Regions from separate parts of the Bradyrhizobium brasilense genome, predicted to be linked through region 1. Evidence: riboswitches for the same ligand, from Rfam matches in the RefSeq annotation. Region 1 holds a riboswitch; each other region holds the start of a gene.

Region 1 (3,274 bases):
GCGATGCCGCGCTCCTTCGCCAGCCGATGCACCGCGGCCAGCCCGTACGACCAATAGGGCTCGCCGCCGATCAGCCGAACCAGAATGCCACGCGCGTGCGACAGCGTCCGCTCGATATAGGTATCGACCGACAGCGGATGGCGCAGCTCCGCGAGATTGGCGAGCCGCAGTGACGGCAACGCGGCGCGGCCGCGCCGCCAGCCGGCCGCGAAGGCAGCAAGATCGCTGTCGGAAAACGACAACACCACGAGATCGGCCGGATCCTGGCCGAGGTCCCTTGGCGTCGCGGTCTCCTCAAGGCCGCGGCTCTCGCGGAAGACGACGTGCATCAGACACCAAGCCGTGCCCTGATCGCGGCTTCATCGATGTCGGCATGTTCGCCGATCACGACGAGCTTCGACTGCCGCGCCCGGGCGCCCCAGGGCATGTCGAACTGATGCCTGACCCGCTCCCCGACCGATTGCACCAATAGCCGCATCGGCTTGCCTTCGACCGCGATGAAGCCCTTGGCGCGCAGCACGTTCTGCTCGCGCGCCAGCCCCTTGATCGAGGCGACCAGCGCGTCGACATCCGAAACTTCCGGAAGATCGATCACAACCGAATTGAAATCGTCGTGCTCATGTTCCTCCTCGCCATCGTGATGCGACGGCCGCGCCGCGAGATCGTTTTCCGCCGCCGCCCCGAGCCCGAGGATCACGCGCGCGTCGATCGTGCCGTCGACGACCGGCAACATCGGCACCTCGCGCGGCATCTCGGCCGCGATCACCGCTTTCGCTGCCTTGATCCCCTCCGCCCCGGCGAGATCCGCCTTGGTCAGCAGCACGATATCGGCACAGGCGATCTGGTCCTCGAACACTTCCGACAGCGGCGTCTCGTGGTCGAGATTGTCGTCCGCTGCACGCTGCGCATCCACCGCGGCCGGATCAGGCGCAAAACGGCCGGCGGCGACGGCCTCGGCGTCGGCGAGCGCGATCACGCCGTCGACCGTGATCCGCGAACGGATCTCCGGCCAGTCGAACGCTTTCAGCAGCGGCTTCGGCAGGGCGAGCCCCGAGGTCTCGATCACGATGTGATCGGGCTTCACGTTCCGCGCCAGCAACTGCTCCATCGCCGGGATGAAATCGTCGGCGACGGTGCAGCAGATGCAGCCATTGGCGAGCTCGACGATGTTCTCGGCCGGACAATTGGCGTCGGCGCACGACTTCAGGATGTCTCCGTCGACGCCTTCGCTGCCGAACTCGTTGACCAGCACCGCGAGCTTCTTGCCGTTGGCATTGCGGATCAGATGCTGGATCAGCGTCGTCTTGCCGGAGCCGAGGAAGCCGGTCACGACCGTGACCGGAATTTTGGCGAGCGTGGTCATTCTGCGGCCTCCGGCACGACGGGAAGAGGTGGAATGCGGGCGAGCGATTGCTTGCGGAAGATTTCCGGACGGCTGCGCCACGGCACGATGCCGTCGGGCGCCGCCGCATAGGCGGAGGCACCGGCAATCACATCCGCGGCATTATCAGCGGACAGTCGGCCGTAGACATAGGACCAGCGCCCCGGCGCGCTGAGCGCGACCGAGCAACCCTGGCTGCAGGCCGACAGGCATGCGACGGGAACCAGATTGACGTCATCGGGCACGCCGGCCTCGACAAGCGCGGCATGCAGGCGTGCACCGGGCGCGAGCTCACCTTCCGCCGGCGTCTGGCCGGCGCGGCAGGTGATGCAGACATGAAGTGTAACGCTCATCGCCCTTCCTGGATTGACAGCGGGAAGCGATGAGGCACACGAACCGATTTTGGACAGGTTCGTTCCCCGTCGCGGAACACCCCGTCCGCCGGTTTCACAACATGCTGCGTTGGCAGGTCTCCCGGCTTGCGGAGCAGGTTTTACCCTTCAATGCCCACCTTCCCAACCCCGCATGGAATCAGTGGCTTGGGCATCTCTCCGGTCACGGTCGCGGGGGCGGCTGCGCTTCGGGCCCGATTTAGCGGAGCCCTATCGCATTCCCTCTTCGCCTGTCGTAGGACAGGAACCAACGCGGGACCACCATTCGTCCAAGCCTCGCACTTGTCAAGCCGAAGGAATGTGATGACTTCTGATGGAAAGGACGCTGAAGACGGCGCCGTCGGCACCGATCTTTCGCTGGATACGCGCCACGCGGACAAGATGGCGAAAAAGAAGGCCGCCCGCGACCGCATCATGGCGACCAAGAGCGGTGAAAAGGGCCTGATCATCGTCCATACCGGCGCCGGCAAAGGAAAATCGTCCTCCGCGTTCGGCATGATCGTGCGCTGTGTGGCGCACGGCTTTCCCTGCGCCGTGGTGCAGTTCATCAAGGGCGCCTGGGATACCGGCGAGCGCCGCCTGCTCACCGGGCATTTCGGCGATCTCTGTCAATTCCACGCTATGGGCGAAGGCTTTACCTGGGAGACGCAGGATCGCGCCCGCGACATCGCGGCGGCGCAAGCCGGCTGGGAGAAGGCCAAGCAGCTGATCGCAGACCCGAGCCTGCGCATGGTCGTGCTCGACGAGATCAACATCGCGCTACGCTACGAGTACCTCGCGATCGCCGACGTCGTCGAGTTCCTGACCACGTCGAAGCCGCCGATGACCCATGTCGTGCTCACCGGACGCAACGCCAAGGAGGAGCTGATCGAGATTGCCGATCTCGTCACCGAGATGACGCTGGTGAAGCACCCGTTCCGTTCCGGCATCAAGGCCCAGCCGGGCGTCGAGTTCTGACAGACATCACCATGGCGCGCGCATTGATGATCCAGGGTGCGGGTTCGGACGTGGGCAAGTCGCTCATCGTCGCCGGCCTTGCGCGTGCCGCGCGACGGCGCGGGCTGCGCGTGCTGCCGTTCAAGCCGCAGAACATGTCCAACAACGCCGCCGTCACCGTCGACGGCGGCGAGATCGGCCGCGCGCAGGCTCTGCAGGCGCTCGCCGCCGGCGTCGAGCCGCACACCGACATGAATCCAGTGCTTCTGAAGCCCGAAACCGATGTCGGCGCCCAGATCATCGTGCACGGCAAACGGATCGCCACCGCACGGGCGCGCGAATATGCCGGCATGAAGCCGTCGCTGATGGCCGCGGTGCTGGAGAGTTTTGCGCGCCTGAAGCAGCGCGCCGACCTCGTTCTGGTCGAGGGCGCCGGCAGCCCCGCCGAGGTTAACTTACGCAAGTCCGATATCGCCAATATGGGTTTTGCGCGCAAAGCCGACGTGCCGGTGGTGCTGGTCGGCGACATCGACCGCGGCGGCGTGATCGCGCAGCTCGTCGGCAT
Region 2 (3,274 bases), 4.5 Mb from region 1:
CGCCCCAGAACGACTGCTTGACCCCGATCTCGGTCTGCTTGCCGGTCGCAAGCTGGAACGTCTTCTGCGTGGTCGACAGTGAGATCAGGTTGCTGACCGGATCGACGCCGACCGCGTACTGGCCATAGAACGCGAGGTTCTTGATCGGCTCGTAGACGAGGCCAGCTCGCCAGCTGGTGCCTGATAGCGTCGTCTCGAAACTGTTTGCCGGCGCCTTGTAGTCGGTGCGATCGACCTCGGGACGATCGTACCTGACACCGGTGACGAGCGACAACTGATCGGTCAACAAGAGACGGTCCTCGGCGAACAGCGCGTATTGATTGACGATCGCGTTGAAGCCCGGCGTGGTCGCCGTCGTCGTGGCGAAGAACGATCCCGGATCGAACACGTAAGGATTGACCGACGACGCGCCGCCATAGGGCGAGTTGTTGGTGTGGGTGAAGTCGATCCGGTTGACGTCGAACCCGGCGACGACCTGGTTCGCAAGTCCGAACACGTGACCGCTGAAGGTCGCATCCATCCGGTTGCCGAATTGCTTCTGGTCGTGGAAGATCTCGATGTAGCTTGAGCGATCGATCAGCCGGGTCTTCGGATTCCAGGTGTAGTTTTCGATGTCGCGCCAGTGCCGCTCGCTGGTCAGATAATACAGCGTGTTGCTGACCTTGATGCCGTCGGCGACGTCCCATTCGGTCTTGAACTGGGTCCAGCTGTCCTGGTAGCGGATCGCGCTGTCCAATGCGTTGTAGTTCTTGAAGCGCAGCGCGTCCTGGATCGAGCCGTTGATCAGCGGCGTGCCGAAATAGCGCGACGGACTGCGGTCGCCGTAGTCCTCCGACAGCGTGAAGGCGAGATTGTCCGATGCCTGCACCCGCACCGCAGCGGAGACCACCGCGTTCGAGGTCTTGTCGCGATCGACCCATCCGTCCGACATGTTGCCGGTAGCGTTGACGCGGTACGACACATTGGGATTGATCGGCCCGGTGCTGTCCACCGAGAGCCGCCGCGTCATGTTGCTGTCGAGCGAAACTTCGGCCTCGTTGTAGGGCGTACTGAGCGGTTTCTTCGGGATCACGTTGATGACGCCGCCGATCGCGCCTTCGCCGTACAGCACCGAGGCCGGGCCGCGCAGCACTTCGATGCGCTGCGTCGACCAGGTGTCGTAGGGGAACGTCAGCGTGCCCGAGCCGATATAGAAGCGCGTGCCGTCATACAGCATCATCACCGAGTTGCTGCCGGCAAAGCCGCGGGTGCTGAACGACAGGCCGCCATTGCCGGGTGCCGGCGTTGCGATGAAGCCGGCCGCGTCCTGGGTGACGGCATCGAGCACGTTGTGCTGGCCGCGTTCGGCGATGGTCTGCGCCGTGATGATCTCGACGCTGGCCGGCGTCTGCAGCGGCGTCAGGTTGAGACGACTGCCGGTGCCGCCCGGCGTGGTGGCATTGAGCGTCGGCGATGCCGATCCCGGTACGCCCGACGCTGCGACGCGCGGCGTGTTGCCGGCTGTTGCGATCGTCGCGGGCCTCGGCCGCGCCGCAGCGGCCATGTCACGGCTGCGCGCCGCGGGCTTCGGCTTTGCCGCAGCGGAAGGCGCGACCTCGATCGGATCGAGCCTGGTTGGTGGCGGTGTTTGTGCCGAGCCTTCGGCCGGCAACAGCAGCGATGACAGGGAGCAGAGAAGACCGAGGCGCCATTTGCGCGCAACGGGAGAGGACGGAGACATGAAAAGGACTCGCGGTAACGTGGCACGTCACCGCGAACGCGGATGGCGCATTGCCGAAAAGGCAGTGCTCCGATCCCACCAGGACGCCCCCGCCCGATGTGCTCGCGTGTGACCACGACTGACGGCAGGTCTCCTGGCTCACGGGTCATCGCCTGTCGACGCCTTCCCGGGCCTGATGGCCCAGTGGCAAATTGACGAAAGGCTCGCCGTTTACAGTTGCGGGGACAGCTGCGGCATTGGGGTTACCCTCGCACCGCATTCCCTTTTGATCCCCGAAGGGAACCGTCGGCAAAAACGATAGGTGGTGCCGGCAAGGCTGTCAATTCGATGCGATTGTCGCACACATGCTTTGCGGGTGATGCTGCGGCGATGACACAGCGACGTCGAGCGCTGACGCCGAAAGACAACCCGTCATCCTGAGGAGCGCGGCACGCGCGTCTCGAAGGATGCACGGCCCGGCTGGTGGCCGATTCATCCTTCGAGACGCCGCTTCGCGGCTCCTCAGGATGACGGGAAACGTAGGTTCGCGTCACTGAGCCTCGACGCATCCCTGCATCACCTCATCAATCTCCGCGCGCGACAGCGCACCCATCTCGGCGATGAACACGATGCGCGTGCGCGGCACGCCGGGCGACGGCAGGCCGCCCGCAGCCAAGGTCGCGCGGCCGCCGGCGAGTTGAAACACGGTCAGCCGCCCGGGCTGCTCCACCGTCTCGAACAATCCCTTCGCCCGCGCCAGCTTCGGCGCCAGTCTGCCGATCGCCTGCTGCAGGCGCGGCAGCCGCACACGCTGCTCCGAGGTCCAGCTCAGCGTCTCGAAGCGATCGGACGCCGGCCGTCGCGGCGCGGTCTCGCGCGGCGCCGACACATGATCGAGGTCCGCCGGGAACAGCAGCGCGGCCGGCACCTCGCCATGCGAGGCATCAACCACCACGGCCGCCGGACGCGCCGCGCGCACGGCGTCGCGGATCGCGGCGCAGGTGGCGGCGTCAGTCAGATCGACCTTGCTCAGTGCCACCACGTCCGCCGCCCGGAGCTGCGAGCGCAGCAGCGCATCGTTCAGCTTCGCCGCAGGCTGCGTCGCGTCGACCACGCACAGCACCGTCTCCAGCGGCGCCTCCTTCCAGATCACGGGATCCATCAGGTTGCGCACGATGTCGGCGGGATCGGCGATCCCGCTGGTCTCGATCACGATGAATTCGGGACGCGGATCACGCCGCAGCAGCGTGGCGAGCGTGCGCAGCAGGTCGCCCTCCAGCGTGCAGCAGATGCAGCCATTGCTCAGGCTGACCACGCCGTCGCCGGCGCCCGCGATCAGCTCCGCGTCGATATTGATCGCGCCGAAATCGTTGACCACGGCGGCGATGCGCCGCCCTTGCGCATGCGCCAGCAGATGGTTGACGACCGTGGTCTTGCCCGCCCCGAGGAAGCCCGCGACCAGCAGGATCGGGACCGGCACCTCAGCCTCCGGTGACGGGCCGGCGCACCGGCCGGCCGGGACGCGCCGCGACATCGAGCACACCATCGCTGATCAGCGGCTGGCCGCTGACCACA
Region 3 (3,274 bases), 1.7 Mb from region 1:
GACCAGTTTCATGATAGTCTTACGCAGGCGGATGCTCTTGTCCGCTTGCCGCTTCTGCTGTCGCATCGGCGGGTGTAAGACCGACCTGTATACCAAAGTGCGGGCGAGTACGAAGGCACCTGTCGTCGACTCGCTTGCAAATGAGATGGGAGGAATTGCGTTGCGGATGGATTTTTCGCGTATTAATCGGTCTAAAGCTATATTCTATGATATTTATGCTTCTGATGATCCGAGGGCATATTTCTCGATCCTCGGAGACTTGGATTATATGATCCCGGACGTGGCTGAGCCGGTTGTGCGCCAAATCCTGGCAGCGAAAGCTTCGGCAACTGGCCTTAAGCCCATCGTGCTCGATGTTGGATGTTCATACGGCATCAACGCAGCGGTGCATCGCTTTCCGCTGACCTTCGGGGGCTTGCGTCACCGCTACGCCCGGCGTGAGATGAGGGCGATCAGTTCTGAAACACTGGTGAGTCTCGATCGCAATTTTTATGCAGCCTGGCCTGATGTCGGGGTGGCGCGCTTTATCGGCCTCGATGTGTCGGCACGGGCGATCAGCTATGCAAAGACTGTTGGCCTCTTGGAGCAGGGCATCGTCGCTGACCTTGAAAAGGAGGCGCTATCGACGGATAGCGCGCGCATTCTCCGCTCCGTGGATGTTATCATGTCAACCGGATGCATCGGCTACGTTACCGAGAAGACGTTCAGCGAGATTCTCGATGCGACAGAGAAGCAACCATGGATCATCTCCTTCGTGCTACGAATGTTCCCATTTGAATCGTTGGCCGAAGCGTTTGCAAAGCGTGGTCTTGTGACAGAACGTCTTACCGGCGCGACGTTTATCCAGCGTCGCTTTCGCGATGCTGAAGAGTTTGAAAGTTGTTTGGCCAGCTTGGCGGCCCTTGGCGTGGATGCGACCGGCCTCGAATCAGAAGGGCTGTTGCATGCGGATCTGATCTTGTCTCGCCCAGAGGCGGATGCGCGGGCCACGCCTCTGGAAGACGTTGTCACCGTCGCCAGCGGCAGGGGACGGCCGATTGGACCCCGTTACGTTCATGTTGAAAGCAACGAGGGCTTTCAGGTTGCGCTGGAGCCCTGACAGTTAAGGACCACTGTGCAGCGCGCGAATCTCTTCGGCGCTGGATCAAGACGTCGAAAAACAAGGTCATTCTGTGTCGAAGGCGCGCCAGAGCCAATGTTGTTCGCCGACGATGGATAACGACTCGTCCAGATGCCGTTTGTCGCGGCGAGCGCTGCTATTCAGATCGGAGAGCGCCTTGCCGAATTCCCTCTCTACTGACGCGCGGTTTCATAGATCGCATCAATGCGACACGTGGGTCAGAATTTCCTCGACTGTGCGCAAGCTCAACGGAAACCGGAAAGGCAGCCCAACGGCATCTCCAATCATCTGCAGCGGAAGTGACAGCGGCGATAGAGTGGTCCGGGCAGGTCGGTATGTTTTTGCCTTCTAAATCTTGATCTCTCCAATTGACGAATCCCGGCGCGTAGTGCCTATCTATAGTCAGTCACGGTCTTCCGTTCCCCACACCTTGTAGGGCGGAAGCTAAGAGGGAACCCGGTGCGCCAAAACGGCAACTCCGGGGCTGCCCCCGCAACTGTAAGCGGCGAGCGGTTGTCATCATGGTCACTGGCGCGACACAGCGCCGGGAAGGCCGACAGCCGCAGTGACCCGCGAGCCAGGAGACCTGCCGCGACCGAATGAAAGTCCTCGGGCGGGGTGCTCCGGTGGGTCGCTTGCAGCCGGGGACATTTGCCCGGATTCCTCGCAAGTCGTCCGCCCGGCCCGCGCCTAACATCGCGGGGTTGCCGATGTCGCCGTCTTACAATTTCGATCAGCATGGTCATCTCATTGAGCCGCCGCACGGGCAGCGGCGCCCAGCGCAGGCAAGGCCTACCCCGCCTAAGTTTGGTCTTGTGTTGCCATCGCCAGCTCCGCTGCCGCGCCCCCTTGCGCCATCGCCAAGGCCGGCCGATCTCAAGCTCGATCGGACGCGCGACGACCTGGTGACGCCGTTCGGCAAGCTGACGGTGACCGACCGTTACCTGCTCGCCGGCGAATTGCTCCAGGACATGTTCGCGCGGGTGTCTTGCGCCTTCGCGGATGATGTTGCGCATGCCCAACGTCTCTATGATGCGATGTCTCGGCTGTGGTTCATGCCGGCCACACCGGTACTGTCCAACGGCGGCACCACGCGCGGTCTGCCGATCTCGTGCTTCCTTAACTCGGTGTCGGACTCGCTCGAAGGCATCGTCGGCACCTGGAACGAGAATGTCTGGCTTGCCTCTAACGGTGGCGGCATCGGCACCTACTGGGGCAACGTTCGCTCGATCGGCGAGAAGGTGAAGGGCGGCGTTACCTCGGGTATCATCCCGTTCATCCACGTTATGGACGGCCTGACATTGGCGATCAGCCAGGGCTCGTTGCGGCGCGGCTCTGCGGCGGTCTATCTCGATATCCACCATCCCGAGATCGAGGAGTTCCTCGAGATCCGCAAGGCGTCCGGCGACTTTAACCGCAAGAGTTTCAACCTGCACCACGGGATCAACGTTACCGACGCGTTCATGCGTGCCGTGGGCGCCGGCACCGCGTTCGCCCTGCGCAGCCCGAAGACCAACGATGTCATCCGCGAGATCGACGCCCGGCAGCTGTGGCAACGCATCCTGGAGAACCGGCTGCAGACCGGCGAGCCTTATCTGTTGTTTATTGACACCGTGAACCGGTCGCTCCCCAAGCACCAGCGCGAGCTCGGCCTCAAGGTCTCTACCTCCAACCTGTGCAGCGAAATTACCCTGCCGACCGGCATCGATCATCGCGGCGAGGAGCGCACCGCGGTGTGCTGCCTATCGTCGCTCAACCTCGAGACCTGGGACCAGTGGAATGAGAAGCCAGGCTTCATCGAAGACGTCATGCGCTTCCTCGACAACGTGCTGACCCACTTCATCACGGTGGCGCCGGACGGCATGAAGCGTGCCCGCTACGCCGCCTTGCGCGAGCGCTCCGTCGGCCTCGGCGTCATGGGCTTCCATTCGTTCCTGCAGGCCAAGGGCATTCCGATGGAAAGTGTCGTGGCCAAGTCGTTCAATCTGAACATGTTCCGGAAAATCCGTCGCGATGCCGACGCGGCATCCGTGACGCTCGCGCGCGAACGTGGGCCGTGCCCGGATGCACTGGAACGCGGTGTGATGGCGCGCTTCAGCCATAAGATCGCGATCGCGCCAACCGCCTCGATCAGCATCATCTGCGGCGGGACTA

Evidence for each region. Region 1 has a riboswitch for cobalamin ahead of QA635_RS27070 (DUF1636 family protein). Riboswitches for the same ligand answer to the same signal wherever they lie in the genome.
Region 2: another riboswitch for cobalamin. It lies ahead of QA635_RS05515 (TonB-dependent receptor); the one in region 1 lies ahead of QA635_RS27070 (DUF1636 family protein).
Region 3: another riboswitch for cobalamin. It lies ahead of QA635_RS34435 (ribonucleoside-diphosphate reductase subunit alpha); the one in region 1 lies ahead of QA635_RS27070 (DUF1636 family protein).

The regions. Positions count from the first base shown of each region.
Region 1 covers NZ_CP121669.1:5,739,292-5,742,565, forward strand. Annotated here, with positions in the region: gene cobN (cobaltochelatase subunit CobN) at 1-329, opposite strand, end outside; gene cobW (cobalamin biosynthesis protein CobW) at 329-1,363, opposite strand; gene QA635_RS27070 (DUF1636 family protein) at 1,360-1,734, opposite strand; cobalamin riboswitch at 1,829-2,040, opposite strand; gene cobO (cob(I)yrinic acid a,c-diamide adenosyltransferase) at 2,077-2,730, shown strand; gene QA635_RS27080 (cobyric acid synthase) at 2,742-3,274, shown strand, end outside.
Region 2 covers NZ_CP121669.1:1,219,317-1,222,590, reverse strand. Annotated here, with positions in the region: gene QA635_RS05515 (TonB-dependent receptor) at 1-1,720, opposite strand, end outside; cobalamin riboswitch at 1,827-2,022, opposite strand; gene QA635_RS05510 (CobW family GTP-binding protein) at 2,250-3,179, opposite strand; gene QA635_RS05505 (amidohydrolase family protein) at 3,181-3,274, opposite strand, start outside.
Region 3 covers NZ_CP121669.1:7,461,583-7,464,856, reverse strand. Annotated here, with positions in the region: gene QA635_RS34440 (class I SAM-dependent methyltransferase) at 167-1,099, shown strand; cobalamin riboswitch at 1,513-1,728, shown strand; gene QA635_RS34435 (ribonucleoside-diphosphate reductase subunit alpha) at 1,936-3,274, shown strand, end outside.